Regions from separate parts of the Candidatus Njordibacter sp. Uisw_002 genome, predicted to be linked through region 2. Evidence: predicted binding sites of a transcription regulator. Region 2 holds the regulator's gene; the other holds the start of a gene.
The links. Region 2 encodes LexA, which represses DNA repair genes until DNA is damaged. Its sites were predicted from a motif close to CTGTNTNNNNANACAG; they were not measured.

Region 1 (7,124 bases), 1.2 Mb from region 2:
CATCAAAGTCATCGCTCGCATCGGCTAAAGACGGCTTAACAAACACACCCAATTTACCCACACCAGCAAGCTCACCAGCATCTGCTCCCACTAAACTGCTATTAGGTGAAACAATTGCTGCACCTAGGCTTAGCCCTGAAGCTTGCGTCACTGCCTCAATAAGCACTTTGCCCATACGCCCAGCGGCGCCCATTACTGCTATTCGTGCCATGCCCACCTCTACAAATGCCATACGTTATGTTGTTGGCAATAACAAACTGCTTTAACCATCTTCAAAGAAGCTCTTAACTCCTTCAAACCAAGATGATTTTTTAGGAGAGTGTTTACCTTTGGTAGCTTCCATAGTGTCATGGAATTTGCGCAATAGGTCTTTTTGCTCTTTATTAAGATGTACTGGCGTTTCTACTGCCACACGACACATTAGATCGCCCTGACTACCGCCACGTACTTGCGTTACACCTTTGCCACGCAAGCGGAACATTTTGCCACTTTGCGCACCTTCTGGAATTTTTAACTTAACACGACCATCCAAGGTTGGCACTTCAATTTCGCCCCCCAGTGCCGCATCCGTAAAGCTAATAGGCACATCACAGTATAAATGCTTACCGTCTCGGGTAAATATTTTATGCTCACGCACAGATACTTGCACATAAAGGTCACCACTTGGGCCACCATTGACGCCAGCTTCACCTTCTCCAGTTAAGCGAATACGATCACCAGTGTCCACCCCAGCTGGAATCTTCACTGACAAGGTTTTGTATTCTTGCACTCGGCCTTCACCATGGCATGAACGACAAGGGTCACTAATAACCTTGCCATTACCATGACAACTAGGGCAAGTTTGCTGCACCGAAAAGAAACCTTGCTGCATGCGCACTTGGCCTTGGCCATGGCACGTACCACAGGTTTTACTGCTAGTGCCAGGCTTAGCGCCAGAGCCATCACACGGCTGACACTCTACCTGTGTAGGGATACGAATTTCTTCTGTAGCACCACGAACAGCCTGCTCCAGGCTCAATTCCATGGTGTACTTTAAATCTGACCCACGCTGAACACTAGAGCGACCACCGCCACCAGCTCCACCGAAAATATCGCCAAACATATCACCAAATACATCACCAAAACCAGCGCCACCAGCACCGCCACCGCGCGCATTGGGGTCTACGCCCGCATGACCATGTCGGTCGTATGCTGCTCTTTTTTGGTCGTCTGATAATATTTCGTAAGCTTCATTCACTTCTTGAAAGCTTGCATCGGCGGATTTATCCCCCGGATTACGGTCTGGGTGATACTTCATCGCCATACGGCGAAAAGCCTTTTTAATATCTTTTTTATCGGTGTCTTTGGCCACGCCAAGAACTTCATAAAAATCGCGTTTAGACATAGTTATTCCATTTAGCTCCTGTTTTTACCACTAGAAGCAGATACAAGAACGCAGGGCTATGCCCCGCGTTGTATAAATGCGCTAGTTTTAACTAGCACTAGCAAGCATATCGCGCTTACTTTTTATCTTCGTCTTTGTCTTCATCTTTAACTTCTTCAAACTCAGCATCAACAGCATCGTCTGCGCCCGTATCATCTGAAGCTTCAGCATCACCCTGCGCACCAGCTTCTTCTGCATACATCTTTTGTGCAATCACACCAGATGCTTCAGTTAGCGTAGCTGTGGCAGTTTCAATCGCTTCTTTGTCGTCGCCTTTAAGGGCTTCTTCAAGAGCTTCAATCGCTGTTTGCACTGTGGCTTTTTCTTCATCAGAAGCTTTATCACCAGCTTCTTCGATCATCTTCTTAGATGAGTGAACCATGCCATCGGCAGTGTTGCGAGCTTTAACCATTTCCTCAAACTTTTCGTCTTCAGCAGCGTTAATCTCTGCATCTTGTACCATTTGTTCGATTTCTTCGTCGCTCAAACCAGATGACGCTTTAATGATGATCGACTGCTCTTTACCCGTGCCTTTATCTTTAGCAGACACGTTCAAGATACCGTTGGAATCAATATCAAAGCTCACTTCAATTTGTGGCATGCCACGTGGTGCTGGTGGAATGTCGCTAAGATCAAAACGTCCTAAAGACTTATTTTGTGTCGCTTGCTTACGCTCGCCCTGACATACATGAATGGTCACAGCAGATTGATTGTCATCTGCGGTAGAGAACACCTGTGATTTCTTGGTTGGTATCGTTGTGTTTTTGTCGATCACCGAAGTCATCACACCACCCATAGTTTCAATACCAAGTGTTAATGGCGTAACGTCTAGCAACAATACGTCTGTTACGTCACCAGCCAATACACCACCTTGAATCGCTGCGCCAATGGCGACAGCTTCATCTGGGTTTACATCTTTACGCGGCTCTTTACCAAAGAAGTTAGTCACTTCACTTTGTACCAAAGGCATACGGCTTTGGCCACCTACCATGATCACTTCGTCAATTTCACTGCCTTCAAGGCCTGCGTCTTTAAGCGCTTGAATACATGGCTTCAAAGTTCTTGATACTAGATCTTCCACCAAAGACTCTAACTTAGCGCGAGAGATTTTTACGTTAAGGTGCTTAGGACCAGAAGCGTCTGCAGTAATGTAGGGTAGGTTTACATCTGTTTGGCTTGAGCTGGACAATTCAACCTTAGCTTTTTCTGCAGCTTCTTTTAAACGCTGCAGTGCTAGCGGGTCATTATGCAAATCGATGCCAGAATCTTTCTTAAACTCAGCCGCCAAAAACTCGATCAATCGCAGGTCGAAATCTTCACCACCTAGGAATGTGTCACCGTTAGTGGCCAGTACTTCAAACTGGGTTTCGCCATCTACATCAGCGATTTCGATGATAGAGATGTCAAATGTGCCGCCGCCCAAGTCATATACTGCAATAGTAGAATCACCACGGCTCTTATCAAGACCATAGGCCAGCGCTGCTGCGGTAGGCTCATTGATGATACGCTTCACTTCAAGACCAGCAATACGTCCAGCATCCTTAGTTGCCTGGCGCTGAGAGTCATTAAAGTAGGCTGGCACAGTAATAACTGCCTCTGTTACCTTTTCGCCTAGATAGTCTTCAGCTGTTTTTTTCATCTTCTTCAAGATTTCAGCAGCAATCTGTGGTGGTGCTTTGCTGTCGCCGTTTACATTAACCCAAGCATCACCATTGTCGGCTGCTTCAATTTTGTATGGCACCATTTTAATGTCTTTTTGTACAACATCGTCTTTAAATTTGCGACCGATCAAACGCTTAATAGCAAATAGGGTATTGATAGGGTTAGTTACCGCTTGGCGCTTAGCCGATTGGCCCACTAAAATTTCGCCATCAGCAGCAAAAGCAATAATAGACGGCGTGGTGCGATCACCCTCTGCATTCTCAATTACCTTAGCGCTGCCGCCATCTAAAACAGACACACACGAGTTAGTTGTGCCTAAGTCAATACCAATGATCTTTCCCATCATAAACTCCAATTCTTAATTCACCCTTATAGGGCTTTTGTTTCAATTCTGCTTCAGTAGCACTAGTGCCTTTAAGCCCTCTTTAAGCTCAAGGTTAACGCTAATTGCTTGCATTCTTATATAAGGCCTTATGTCACTCTTTCAAGGACAAAAGGTTAATTATTCTATTTAGAAACGACTACCATGGCCGGACGAACAAGACGTCCATTGAGGGTATATCCTTTTTGAAAAACCTCCATCACAGTATTAGGCTCTAAATCTGGGTTAGGCACTGCCGTCATGGCTTCATGTAACTCTGGATTAAACGGTTCACCATGGGGATCAAGCTGATCCACATTGAACTTCTTTAACCCATCTAGCAGCATTTTTTGGCTCATTTCCACGCCTTCAAGCAAGCTCTTCAAGCTAGCTCCTTCAGCACTTCCTGCTTCGATAGCACGGCCTAAGTTGTCTAATAAAGAAACCACTTCTGCCATCAATTTTTCTTGGCCAAACTTGTGTGCTTTAGCCACATCCTGCTCACTTCTGCGGCGAATATTTTGAGCATCAGCTTGAGCTCGCAATACGTCAACTTGTTGCTCATCTATTTTAGCTAAAGCGACTTCTAGCTGCGCCTGCACTGACTCAACCGTTATTTCTTCCAGCACCGACTCAGCCGCGGTTTCCACAGCGTCTTCTGGCGTATTAATATCCAGCTCAACTTCAGTTGCAGATGGCTGCTCTTGCTCACTCATAGACTTCTCCCTTACATAACTTTCGCAACCTTGACTATAAGGTCGCTTGACTGGAAATCTATATGGGGACATCACCGCGTGATTCAAGCAATTACTGCCCACTTTTATTAGGTTTTTAATAAAAATATAACACTACAGATAAAAAATACTGGACATGCAACCACTACTGGATATAATCACAGTATAATAATTCACTGGAGCAGCTCTATGTTGCAACAACTAATTGTTCACCATTACGCCTTGGTCGATTTTTTACACTTAGATTTCAGCCACAGAATGACGGCTATCAGTGGCGAAACAGGCGCTGGTAAATCCATACTTCTTGGTGCTTTGGGCTTAGCTCTAGGCGATAGGGCCGAGTCTGGCTGCGTAAGACAAGGCGCTGAACGGGCCGATATTCATGCTGTTTTTGACCTAAGCCACCTACCCCAAATAAAAGATTATTTATCTGCTAAACATTTAGCCACAGCGCAAGACCCAGATACCTGCATACTGCGTCGCATGGTTAACCAAGATGGCCGCTCCAGAGGCTATATAAATGGTAATCCAGTAAATATAACAGCCTTAAAAGAGCTAGGCCGCCAACTAATTAACATCCACGGCCAGCACGAACATCAGCATTTATTGGGCCGTGACAGCCATCAAACCCTTTTAGACGCCTTTGGAAATTACCCCACACATCAAGAAGCAGTAGCACATATCAGCCATGAATGGCTTGAGCTTGATCGACAAATTAAAGCGCTCACAGGTGGCCAGCAGCTATCTGAAGCAGAGCAACAGCTTTTGCAATATCAAGTAGATGAGCTAGAACAACTAAGCCTTTTACCTGATGAATTACTCGCCCTAGAGCAAGAGCACAAACAAAGAGCTAACGCAGACCAACTATTACAAGCCGTGCGTTGCGCCCTACCAGATAACCCTCTGGGCGAAGACCCGACAGCTTGCATACAGCGCTGGCAACAGCAGCTACAAAACTTTAGCCAACATAGCCCACACTTAAGTGCGGCAGTAGATATGCTAGCTAATGCGGCGATACAAATAGAGGAGAGCCAAATAGAGCTGCAAAGCTTCCTACAAGGTTTTGATGAAGACCCCGCACGTTTGCAAAACTTAGAGCATCGCCTAGATCAAATTTACAGCATGGCCAGAAAACATAAAATTCAAGCAGCGGACTTACCTGAACACTTAGACGCATTGCAACAACAACTGCAACAAAACCAAGATCAAGAAGGACAACTTGAATCCATCCATCAGCAACAACAAGAGCTTGCAGGCGCTTATGATATCGCCGCAGCCAAACTCACCAAAGCAAGGCAAGCGGCTGCTAAAAAACTTGAAAAAGCCGTGGGAGAGCAGCTTGTATTATTAGGCATGCCTAACTGTCGATTAGAACTAAGCATGCAAACTAAACCCGACACACGTTTACACGTTAATGGACGCGATGATACAGAAATTTTAATTAGCACTAACCCAGGCCAAAGCGCTAAACCTTTAGCTAAAATCGCATCCGGTGGTGAGCTATCTCGCATCAGCTTAGCCATACAGGTGGTTATCGCTACTACCAGCATTACACCAAGCTTGATATTTGACGAAGTGGATGTAGGAATTGGTGGCGCTACGGCTGAAATTGTAGGTCGCTTATTGTCTCAACTAGGGCAACATTGCCAATTGTTGTGTATTACCCACCTACCTCAGGTAGCTAGTCAAGCACAACACCATTTACAAGTGAGTAAATCTAGCCAAGGCCAAACAACACATACACAAGTAGCAGCACTGGATGATAATCAAAGAATTCAAGAGATAGCGCGAATGCTTGGTGGGGTTAAGCTAACACAACAAACCTTAGCTCACGCCAAAGAAATGCTAGGCACTGGGGCCTTATTGCATTAACTTAACAATAACTACACAGACGAATAAAGGCTAATAAAGTTAGCCTTTATTTACTCCATATAAATATACGGTGCGACTAGTAAGCTCATAGCCTAACTCAGCGGCAATTTCTTTTAGGCGTTCATTGAGTACTGGATCATTAAACTCTTTTATACGACCAGACTTAATACATACAATGTGGTCATGGCTACTTTCTGTTGCCAGCTCAAACACTGAATTACCACCCTCAAAGTGATGCCGCACTACCAAACCTGCGGCCTCAAACTGCGTAAGCACACGATAAACTGTGGCTAAACCCACATCCTCGCCTTGCTCCATGAGCAGCTTGTAGATGTCTTCCGCACTCCAATGATCGCCTTCAGTAGCTTGCTCAAGCATTTGGTAGATCTTCACACGTGGCAGGGTGACTTTTAACCCCGCTTTACGTAATTCTTGGCTTTCTGATGCCATAGTATTGCTTACACTCTTTAGACTGTTGGATGATTAAGGTATGATTCTGGCTACAGACTCAATACATAGATTTGGCTAATGCAACGTTATCTTATCACGTCTCTTTTTATCGCGCTTATTAGTGGGTGCTCTACTATCGGTAATAACATCGATTTTTTAAGCGTACACAAAATTGATGTACAGCAAGGAAATATCATTACCGATGATATGATAGAGCTACTTCGCCCAGGATTAACCGAAGATCAAGTGCAGTATGTAATGGGTACACCACTATTAATAGACACCTTCAACCCTAACCATTGGGACTATGTTTACCGATATCTCCAAGGTGATGGTCAGGTTGAAGAACGAAGAGTAAGGGTGGTTTTCAAACAAGGCAGAGTGAGCTCGATTGAGCAATAGTTCGAAACTACATCCATTGAACCTAGGCTTATAATTATACCTTAGCTTTAAGCGCTGCTTTTGCAGCGCGGTTGGCTCTGGCTACTTTAGGATCTATGGTAAGTGGACGGTATATTTCTACCCTTTGCCCCTGTGTTATTTTCTCTGCTTGGGGGTTTTTCACGGCTTTACCAAAAATACCCATAGGCGTGCCCGCAAGCTGCAAACCCTCAAAGTGATC
Region 2 (11,814 bases):
CTAAATTTAAACGTGTGTCACCCAGACCAATAAGCAACCATCTTACTCATTTGGAGCTTGTGAGTGATCCTCTTTGTGAGGCATACCTTCAGCTTCTGGCCAATCATTAAATGGAAACGGCTTACTTTGCGTTTGATAAGACAAAAATCGATAGCTATGATGAATAAAGCGCCCTAAGCTATTACTAAATTTCAGTATTGCTATATGGCTAGATTCATTAAACAAACGATACAAAAACTGAACGACAATTAATAACACTAAAACTGACGCTGCAACTTCTAACAACACTAAATGCAATAGCATGAAGACTAGACGCAGCCAAAACTCTTCTGAGGTCAGGTTGTTTTTAAAAGCTTGCATAGCGTTTACTCCATTAAATTATATGCGCTAACCTAAAAGGTCATAGGCAGCTTAAACGTACTTTAATTAAGATAGGGGCATGCACGAGCATTTCAAGGGCTTAGCTGCGTTTTAGCACAAATTCAACATCTGAGTTTTGATCCCGAGACATGAGGGCTTGAGCCACACTTGAAACATCTGCACCTTCATAAACCAATGCATAAAGACCATCTACTAAGGGCATATTCACCTGTAGTTGATCCGCTTTTTTCTTTACTATAGCAAGGGTATTTACACCCTCAGCTACTTCACCTAATTCAGCCACAGCTGCTTCTAGGTCTTTACCCTGGCCCAACGCATAGCCTACGCGATAGTTTCTACTCAGTGGAGACATGCAAGTAACAATGAGATCACCTACTCCAGATAAGCCTAGGAAAGTCATAGGGTTAGCTCCCATATGCACCGCTAAACGGCTCATTTCAGCTAAGCTGCGAGTTAATAACATACTGCGTGTATTTTCGCCCAAACCCAGTGCTGCGCTTAGGCCTGCAGCAATAGCGTAGATGTTTTTAAGTGCACCACCAAGTTCTGTGCCATAGCGATCATTGCTAGCGTATACACGAAAAAAACTACATTGCAGGATCGCTTGTACTTGCTCTCGTAACCCTTCACTATCACTGGCAATAACAGTGCCAGTTAATTGTTTAGCCGCTACTTCTTTCGCCAAATTAGGCCCACTAATTACACCTACACAATTATCAGGAAAACAACTTTCAAGCACCTGGCTCATCAATAAAAAACTGTCTGACTCTATGCCTTTGGCCGTAGTAACAAGATATTGTTTTGGATTGATATAGGTTTTAGATTGCTCCAACAAACCCCTAAAAGCTTTACTGGGTATGGAAAAAATAACGGTGTCTGCATCACTAATACATAAACTCAAATCAGTGACAACTTCCAGATCTCCATGAAGCTCTAGTCCCGGCACATAACGTGAATTAACCCTTGTTAAGCGCATTTGTTGAGCTAATGCTTCATCCCGCAGCCATAAACGCACAGGAAAACCATTATGTGCAACGATGTTAGCTAATACGGTGCCAAAACTACCACCACCAATCACTGCTACTCTATGTTTAAGGTTCATGAAAATCCTATTACACTAGTAGTTCGCTAGGCGTGGGTTCGCAGTCTAAACGCTTACCCAGCATCACCTCTAGATCAGGCATAATAAACGCATCATCTTCAGAAGCAAAGCTGATGGATATACCTGAAGCGCCTGCTCGCCCTGTGCGCCCGATACGATGCACGTAATCTTCAAGCTCTTCTGGTAAATCATAGTTAAACACATGACTTACGCCATCTACATGGATGCCTCGACCAGCAACATCAGTAGCAACTAATATAGGCGTTTCGCCACTGCGGAAGCGTTCCAAGGTTTTCACCCGCTTTGCTTGCGCCACTTCGCCTGACAAAAGTGCACTTTTAATGCCATCTTTTTGTAACTTTTCTGCTAAATCTCGAGTGATATGACGTCGGTTAGCAAACACAATGGCTCGCTCTACACCCATTGTTTTTAAACAATTGAGCAATACTTTATATTTATCTGCTCGGGCTACTGAATAAAATCGTTGATCTACGCTGGCAGAAGCAAGCTCATCAGACTCTATTTCCACATGCACTGGCTCAAATGTCCACTGCTCTGCCAAACGCAATATCTGCTCACTAAAAGTAGCGCTAAACAATAAAGTTTGACGGTCTTCTTTTTTAGGTGTTTGACGAATGATAGCGCGTACATCGGGAATAAATCCCATACTTAGCATACGGTCAGCTTCATCCAACACTACTACTTCAACCTCTCGTAGATTGACGTGCCCTCTGCGACAAAAATCTAATAGTCTGCCAGGGGTGGCCACCATAATATCTACATGCTGCTTTTTTAATTGCTTTTGCTGGCCTTCAAAATCCATACCGCCCACAAGCTGCTGTACGTTAACGTCACAAAAGCGGGTAAGATCTTCGGCATCACTGGCAATTTGCATAACTAGCTCACGCGTAGGCGCTACAATTAGGGCTCTTGGGGTGCCTAATCGACGCGGACCGCTGATAGGGAAATCTAAAAAGTCAGTGATAATGCTCAGCAAAAATGCCGCTGTTTTACCAGAGCCAGTTTGTGCTTTACCAGTGATGTCTTTTCCGGCCAAAGATTCTGGCAGCGTTAGAGCTTGTATAGGGCTGCAATACTCATATCCCAAAGCAGCAATCCCTTGCATCACCTGATCAGGTAAATCCAAATCATGAAACCTAGTTTTGCCTTCTTCTTGTGCAACGACGAATTCGTCTAATGACCAGGCTTGGTCAGTGATATTTGAATCATTTGATTTCAAAATTATGTTCCATTGAGACGTATTTATGCCTCAGTAAGATAAATTACAACGAAGCAGTATAGAGCGTTTAATGGCATTACACAAAACAGCTTTTGTTGTGCGTATCCATCATCAACCAAATCTTCGTTCATAGGGTGGTAAAGATTGTAATAGCTGCTGACCATACCGCTTGCTAACGATACGTTTATCCAAAATAGTAATACGGCCTTGATCATCCTCTTTACGCAATAAACGCCCCGTGGCCTGCACCAATCTAACACTTGCTTCAGGTACTGACAGCTCGGCAAAGCTATTACCACCAGATTTTTCTATCCATTCGGCTAAAGCTGATGGCACTGGGCGATCTGGCACAGTAAAGGGCAACCGAGTAATCACCACATGCGTTAAATAGTTACCCGGCAAATCAATACCTTCTGCAAAACTTGCTAGACCAAACAATACACTGCCGTCACCTTCATCGATACGTTGTTTATGTTGATCCAACAACCGTTGCTTAGAGGACTCTCCTTGTTGCAAGATCAAGTCTTGCCATAGGTCCCCCATGCCTTCAAATACCAATTGCATCACACGTTTGGAAGTGAATAATACCAGGCTGGCTTCATCTTGATTAAGTTGCGCTTTAAGACCCACAATAAGGTCATCGACAAATACCGCTTCTGGGCCTGGTTCTATGGCTTCTTTAGGGACACATATATGAGATTTGGCAAAATCAAAAGGACTCGCTACAGCCAACATAGCACTACGCGGGTTTAAACCTGCATGAGTAATTAACCTATCAAATCGCCCTAGTGCTGTTAATGTTGCAGAAGTGAGTAAGGCACCATAACAACGAGTCCATAAATTTTCTTGCAAAAGGTCGGCCGCCATTATTGGGCTTGCTGACATTTCTAAGTCGACTCTCTCTGGCGTTTGCCAATGATGCAACCACCTAGCCATCGGCACCTCTCCCTCTTTATCTACTTTAGCATAGGCTTGAAAAAGGCTTAATTGTTGTTCTGAGTTTTGCTGCAATACACCAAAAGCGGCCAGATAATTTTCAGCCTGATCTTTTGGTAGACCATTTTGATCGCCTTTGACCACATCATCCATCAAACTATGCAAGGCGCCTAAGTCTCTAGCCAAACGTGCACTACTAACAGCCATATCATGAGTAATTTGAACTAATTCAGCAGGTACCACACCTTGAGAAAAGCGATAAGTTTCTTGTTTTTGGTAACCATCTTCAGGCCTAAAAGCGGATTGATCCAAAAACTGTTCTAACGTAACAAGTTGGGTTTCAAGCCCTTGCACATGATCTTGAATCTGTACACATAACTGTGCACCCTTACCTGCGCCTTGCCATTCCTTTAAAAATTTCTTTAAACCGGATCTTGTTTGCCCATACCAACGACTTAGTTGACGAATGCCTTGCTGGTGAGTGAACTGTTTTAGGGTTTTATCAGCCAAATGATGGCCTTCATCAAAGATATAAATCGTATCCTGTGGTGCTGGTAAAATAGCACCTCCGCCCAAAGCTAAATCGGCAAGCACTAAGTCATGATTAGTCACAATGCAATCGGCTTGTTCTAGGCCATCTCTAGCCTTGAAGAATGGGCATTGACTAAAATGGCTACAACGACGATTAGTACAGCCCTTATGATCCGTAGTAATCGGCCGCCAATGATCTTCAGACAAAGGCTCTTTCCAAGCATCCCTATCACCATCCCACTGATTTCCACCTAATTGCACCACCATGTCTTTATAAAGCGCCTGCTGATGCACATCAAGCTTGAGTGCTAGCTCATCTTCAAAGAGGGCTTGGGTAGGGTCGATGGAGGCATTTTGAGATAATGCCTGGTCCAGCCTGGATACACACAGATAACGGCGGCGACCTTTAGCAAGACGAAAATCAAAATCATAACCTCCATGCTTTTTAAGCGCTGGCAGGTCTTTTTGTATAATCTGCTCTTGCAAGGCGATAGTAGCCGTAGAAATAACTAATTTTTTATCCAGTGCTTTGGCTATAGGTAAACAAGCCACCATATATGCCAATGTTTTTCCCGTACCTGTGCCTGCCTCTACCAAACATACTGGGTTATCATCACTACGATTACCCTCAACATCTGCTTTGATTGACAAAAAATGGTTAGCAACTGTTGCGATCATTTGCTTTTGACCCCAACGAGGCTTTAGCTCCAGCTGCTTAACCAACTGACGATAAAGTTGTTGAATATCTTGTTTTACATTTGCTGAATCAGACACGTTGCAAGTTCTCAGTTAGCATCAAATAATCGGTCATCAGAGTACACCATTTCAGCCACAAAATCAGATACAAAATAGGTCAAAAAAAATAAACCTTGCCAGAAGCAATATTACTGGTATTATATACAGTAACTGTACAAACAACCAGCACATTAACCCAAGTGTTAGAAGGACGTAATATGATCAAGTTGACCCCACGACAAGACCAAGTGCTCGACTGTATCCGTAACTACATCATCGACACAGGCTATCCGCCAACACGTGCGGAAATTGCCAAAGAACTTGGCTTTAAGTCGCCCAATGCTGCAGAAGAACACATCAAAGCACTGGCCCGTAAAGGCGCTATAGAAATCATTCCAGGTGCTTCTCGCGGTATACGCATCCCCGATATGCATGAGGTTGATTTAGGTCTACCTATCATAGGTATGGTTGCAGCAGGTAGCCCTTTACTTGCACAAGAGCATATTAGTGATTATTGCGCTATTCCTGAAAACTTATTTTATCCTAAAGCAGATTACCTACTTAAAGTAAGCGGTATGTCGATGAAAGATATTGGCATTTATGATGGTGATTTATTAGCGGTACACAAAACAGACCAAGCCAGAAATGGTCAAGTGGTAGTGGCACGCCTTAATGACGAAGTGACTGTGAAACGTTTCCAACGCAATGGCAATAATGTACAGCTGATAGCAGAAAATCCAGATTTTTCTCCTATCGAAGTAGACTTAACGCAAGAACACTTAAGCATTGAAGGCCTGAGTGTAGGTGTGATTCGCCGCGGTAACTAAACCTAACTCAGGAGCACTAAAATGTTTCAACAACAGCACCAGCTCAACACAAACATTGAAGGTATTTTGGCAGAACATCAACTTGATTTGTGGGCTCAAGAAGAAAGCGAACAAACGCAAGATCTTAGTAGTATTACTGAAATCATCATGCGTGGTGAAGCTTGGAATAATGTACAAACATTACTACCTTTAATGGCTCAGCTTAGCCATGACCAACGCTGGTTAGCTTGGGTTGCACCACCTCAGTTATTACCTAAAGCTCAATTAATAGCTGCAGGTTTTGACCTAAATAAAATTATCTTATTAAAGCCAGATGCCCAACATGACACTTTAAGTTTAGCCCGCCAAGCTCTAAAAAGTGGCACGTGTCATGCTGTTATTAGCTGGTTTGGAACGCTTGAAGACAAGCAGCTAAGCGGACTAGCACAAGCAGCAGAAATAGGTAATAGCCGCGCTTTTTTGATCAAGCACCAATAAAATAGGCATTTAGATTGGCTCTAACATCTCATCACTAAAAGGTCATGTTCGTCTCAAAAAACTGCTGTAACAATTTGTGAGTAATATGAGGGTCTGCACTACCTGCTAGCTCACGAATGGAGTGCATTGCAAATGTGGGCACTCCTAAATCTAGCGTTCGCACACCCAATTGAGCTGCTGTAATTGGCCCAATAGTACTACCACAACCCATATCACTGCGTACAACAAAAGTTTGAATTGGTACGTCTACCTGTGCAGCTAACTCTTTCACCATGGCACTGGTAATCGCATTAGTGGCGTAACGCTGATTTGCGTTAACCTTAATTACAGGACCTTGATTAAGTTTTGGGCCGTGTTGGTCATCGTGCTTGCTGGGAAAATTGGGGTGGACCCCATGTGCATTATCGGCAGATATAAAGGTTGATGCATCTAACACCTGATGCAGCAATTCTGGCCTGGGATAGATTCTTTGTAACACTGACATTAAGAAAGCACCCTGAGCGCCCTCTGCTGATTGGCTACCCACTTCTTCATGGTCATTACAAATTAACAACATGCCCTGATCTGTATTAGCAGCAAGCATAGCAGTTAAACCCATGTAACAACTTAATAGATTATCCAGCCTGGCAGCTGCTAAAAACTCCTGCTTTAACCCTACTAAAGCAGGTGCTTGTACGTCATAGAAACTTAGTTCGTAATCAATGACCTCATCAACTTCAATACCATCTTTTCTTAGCTCCTTTGCAAGTGTAGCGCGTAAATTAAAATCATCACCTAGCGCTTGACCCAAAAGCACTGGCAAATCTGTTTGTGGATTAACACTATGGCCCTTATTAGCTTCTCGGTCTAAATGTATAGCTAAGCTTGGAATACAAGCCACAGGGCGCTTAAAGTCTATTAGATGGCTTACTAACTGACCACTTACATCACGACTAACTACCCTGCCGGCCAAAGATAGGTCACGGTCAAACCAAGGATGCAATAATGCTCCACCGTAAACCTCCACACCTAGTTGATGATAGCCTTTAGATTGTCGTTCAGGATTAGGCTTGACCTTTAAACACGGACTATCCGTATGAGCACCTATCATATGCATTCTTTGCAATGCACCTTGCTTGGGCAACTGGAAAGCGATTATGGTTGAGTCGTTCTTAGTGATGTAATAACAACCACCTGGCACCAAATCCCAATGGCTTGCCATATCAAGAGCATTGTAGCCCGCTGCACTTAGCTTGCTTATTATTGAAGCTACTGCATGAAATGGAGTAGGTGAATGAGTAATGAAACCCATTAACCCATTAAGGTAAGCTTGTTGTGACATTGGCATTGATTCCATTGTTGCAAAGATTGAATTTTGACACATTCTGCGTGCAACCGTAACGATTGCGTAAAGCATTGCTTAATTTACGCTAGATTCCCTCAAGAGGTTTGAAAAATCAACTTAAATCAAGCTAAGATAGCTTGCAAGTATTTTTTGACCTACATTCCACTGCCTATTAAAAGACTAGAATGATACACATGAAATTTAATACTAATAAAATCTCTCCACTTAATGTTTTTTTGGGTAAGTATTTACGCCGCACTTTATCTACTGCACTGCTTGCTACGAGCCTTATGGTTTTGCCATATGCGACTGCAAACACACAAGTAGTGAATGGCAGCATTGAGTTTACAAAAGAATACGGATTATTAACGCAAGAAATTTTACAATTGTTAGGTAAAGAACACTATCAAAATAGAACCCTTAATGACCAATTTTCTAGTGATGTATACGCCAATTATTTAAAAGCTTTAGACCCTCAGCATAGCTACCTTAGTGCCGCAGACCTGGTACCTTTTAGCTACCTCAGTACTGAGCTTGATGACTTGTTAGCAAAAGGCAATTTAGATGCAATGGGACAGCTATATAGCTTATTACAAAAAAGACGCCTAGCATTTATCGATTATAGCTTAGCTACACTGGCCCAAGATGAAGCCATGTTTAATTTTGACCTTGTAGAAGGCATTCGAACATCACCATATGATGAGCCTAGGCTAGACGACCTATCGTCTATCAAAGACCTTTGGCGTCGGCAGTTAAAAAATGAATTTATTAACGGCCAGCTAAACGAGGAAACGCCTGAAGATATCAAAAAACGCCTCACAAAACGTTATACCAACCTACGTAAACGAGTCTCACAAGTAGAACTTAAAGACGCTTACCAAAGTGTTATTAATAGCATTACTACCGTTATTGATCCCCATACAAGCTATCTCTCGCCGCGTGGGCTTGAAGATTTCAACATTGACATGAGTTTATCTTTAGAGGGCATTGGTGCTGTATTACAAAGTGAAGATGATTATACAAAAGTCGTGCGCATCGTCGTAGGTGGCCCAGCAGATAAAGCTGGACAGCTTAAGGCGTCTGACTATATCGTTGGTGTCGCTCAAGAAGGTGAAGAAATTCAAGATATATTGGGATGGCGCTTGGATGACGTGGTGGGTCAAATTAGAGGCCCTAAAGACTCCTTAGTTACGTTACAAATCATTCCAGGTGCTGACTTGCAGCAGCCAAAAAAGACGATTCAAATACGCCGTAATAAAGTAGCACTAGAAGATCAAGCTGCTAAAAAATCAATCATTGAATTAGAAACTGACCAAGGCGCTCTTAAGTTTGGTGTCATCACCTTACCAACCTTTTATATGGATTTTGCTGCTGCACAAAGTGGCGATCCCAATTACCGTAGCACCACTCGTGACGTCTATAACCTTGTCGAAGAGCTTAAAGAAGAAGCAGTAAACGGCATTATTATTGACTTGCGTAACAATGGTGGTGGTTCTTTACGAGAAGCCAATCAATTAACGGGATTGTTCATTGAAACAGGAACCACAGTACAAGTTCGTTATGCTGATGGAACCATAGAAAAGCAAATAGATCGTAATCCTTTTTTAGCCTACACTGGCCCAGTTGTGGTATTAGTTAACCGTTACAGCGCTTCAGCATCAGAAATTTTTGCAGCGGCTATGCAAGATTACAAACGCGCTTTAGTAGTAGGCACTCAAACCTATGGTAAAGGCACTGTTCAAACATTTTCTGATCTTTCAAGCGGGAAAATAAAATTCACTCAAGCCAAATTTTACCGCGTGTCAGGAGCGAGTACACAGCACAAAGGGGTAGTTCCTGATGTTATTCTACCTAGTTTAGATAACCCAGAAAAAGTGGGTGAAAGCACCCAAGACCATGCACTGCAATGGGATCAAGTTAAGTCAGTTAGTCACAAAACTTATTTTGCACTGGACGTAATTACCCCATATCTACAAGCCCAACAAGACAAACGCAATAAAGAAAGTAACGATTGGCAGTATATCTTAGCTGTAGCAGAACATGAAAAAAACAGGCCAGACCAGATTAGCCTCAACTCTGTTGAGCGCCAAAAGTACTGGCAAGAACAACAAGATTGGTATTTAGGACATATCAATAAATTGCGCTTAAGCCACAATTTAGAACCTGTGACAGACGTACAAGATCATGAGTTTGATTATGAAGACGCACAAAACGACCCCCATGTACTTGCAGGGGGCCAGGTAATTGCGGATTGGATTCATCTGGCACAATAACTGGAGGCTAGCTAGATAAGCTCCATCATGGGCTCATTCAGGGCCGATAGCTGCTCTCTTAGTTCTAAAATATGTTCCCCCCAATAGCGCTCTGTATTAAACCAAGGGAAGCTATGGGGAAAGGCTGGGTCCTCCCAGCGCCTTGCCAACCATGCCGCGTAATACATCATTCGTAAAGTACGCAGCGGCTCAATCAATGCCAGCTCTTTGGGTTTAAAGTCGTAGAATTCATTATAACCCTCCACAATCTCAGACAATTGCACTCTTTGTCGATCGCGATCGCCTGAAAGTAACATCCATATATCTTGAATAGCCGGCGCCATACGTGAATCATCAAAGTCGACAATATTTGGAGCATCGTTGCGCCACAACAAGTTACCGCCGTGGCAATCGCCATGCACACGAATGTAGTTCACACCATCAGTATGTGCAAAAGCTTGGTCAATGAGAGCCAGTAAATCAGTTGTTAAGCTGTCGTATGCCGCTTTTAAAGATGGAGGAATAAAGTATTCACTCACAAAGGCCACACTATTATGACCAAAGGTTTGAGGGTTTATAGATGGTCTATGTTGATAGGGTTCTACCGCTCCAAGAGCATGAATACGCCCTAACAATCTGCCCATTGTATAAAGGTTATCAAGATCATCAAGTTCTGGGCCATGTCCTCCCTTTCTTTCAAACAAAGCAAATTGAAAATCCTCATAGTGCAACAAACTTAAACCCTGCGCATTAATTAATGGAGGCACTACAGGCAGTTCATAATCTGCCAGGGCAATACTAAAACTATGCTCTTCTAAAATTTGTGCGCTAGACCATCTCTTGGGCCGATAAAACTTTGCTATAACAGGAACTGCTTGATCTTCAAGACCAACTTGGTAAACACGATTTTCATAACTATTAAGCGCAGAAATTCGTCCATCGCACACATAGCCTTGGCTTTCAACCGCATCCATGATGTAACTAGGTGTCAATATTGAAAATGGATGAGCTTCGTTGGTCATAATAGCCATTAGGTAGTGATTCAATGCTCAAGTATATCCTTCTGGCTATATTTAATCAGCACCAATCGCTTTCAAAAAACTTTGTATAATCTTGCTATAGCTCCGTATAATGTTCAGACATCAGGCCCATTAACTCAGGCAAGACTCCATGACTGCAACTAACGCACTACAGTTTCCTATAGGTGAGGCACCCGCCATGGGTCAACCAATGGAAGTTGCCGACGGAGTATACTGGCTGCGCATGCCCTTACCATTTTCCCTTAACCACATAAACTTATGGCTATTGGAAGACAATGACGGTTGGACTATCGTAGATACTGGCATCAATACCTTAGCCACCAAGGATCTGTGGCAGCAAGTATTTGATAGTCATCTTAAAAACAAACCCGTTAATCAGCTCATCGTCACTCATTTACACCCTGATCATGTTGGCTTGGCTGGCTGGTTGTGTGAAATTTGGGATTTAGAATTACAGATGTCCCGCACAGACTATATGGCTTGTCGAGTATTGATGTCTGACACGGGAAAACCAGCTCCTAAAGCAGCCATTAATTTTTACCAACGCGCAGGTGTCAGTGATGAACAGCTGGCCGTTTATAAAGCTAAATTTGGTGGTTATGGCAAAAGTATATATCCTATGCCTGATAGCTTTATACGCCTGCAAGATAATGAAACAGTCGTAATGGCTGGACAACAATGGCACATCATTGTTGGTCGTGGGCATGCCCCAGAACACTTGTGCCTTATGTGCCCCGCACTGAATGTATTCATAGCTGGCGACCAACTATTACCCTCTATCTCTTCCAATGTGAGTGTGTGGCCTACGGAACCTCACTCTAACCCGTTAAAAGATTGGCTTGATTCATGTGCAATGTTACAACAAAAGGTTCCTGCTGATGTGCTAGTATTACCGTCACACGGACAGGTGTTTTTTGGTGCCCATCAACGCTTACAAAGGCTCATAGATGGTCATGAGAAATCTCTTGT

Region 1: the regulator LexA is predicted to act here: its motif matches at 4,329-4,344, upstream of recN (DNA repair protein RecN).

Annotation. Positions count from the first base shown of each region.
Region 1 is NZ_CP159832.1:2,234,458-2,241,581, forward strand. Features, by position in the region: gene dapB (4-hydroxy-tetrahydrodipicolinate reductase) at 1-211, opposite strand, end outside; gene dnaJ (molecular chaperone DnaJ) at 263-1,384, opposite strand; gene dnaK (molecular chaperone DnaK) at 1,500-3,428, opposite strand; gene grpE (nucleotide exchange factor GrpE) at 3,593-4,162, opposite strand; gene recN (DNA repair protein RecN) at 4,370-6,052, shown strand; gene fur (ferric iron uptake transcriptional regulator) at 6,092-6,502, opposite strand; gene ABXT42_RS10740 (outer membrane protein assembly factor BamE) at 6,581-6,904, shown strand; gene ABXT42_RS10745 (RnfH family protein) at 6,939-7,124, opposite strand, start outside.
Region 2 is NZ_CP159832.1:955,622-967,435, reverse strand. Features, by position in the region: gene ABXT42_RS04595 (DUF4389 domain-containing protein) at 43-360, opposite strand; gene ABXT42_RS04590 (NAD(P)H-dependent glycerol-3-phosphate dehydrogenase) at 461-1,483, opposite strand; gene rhlB (ATP-dependent RNA helicase RhlB) at 1,494-2,723, opposite strand; gene dinG (ATP-dependent DNA helicase DinG) at 2,835-4,964, opposite strand; gene lexA (transcriptional repressor LexA) at 5,144-5,752, shown strand; gene ABXT42_RS04570 (cell division inhibitor SulA) at 5,774-6,229, shown strand; gene ABXT42_RS04565 (M18 family aminopeptidase) at 6,264-7,550, opposite strand; gene ABXT42_RS04560 (carboxy terminal-processing peptidase) at 7,748-9,826, shown strand; gene ABXT42_RS04555 (serine/threonine protein kinase) at 9,838-10,851, opposite strand; gene ABXT42_RS04550 (MBL fold metallo-hydrolase) at 10,976-11,814, shown strand, end outside.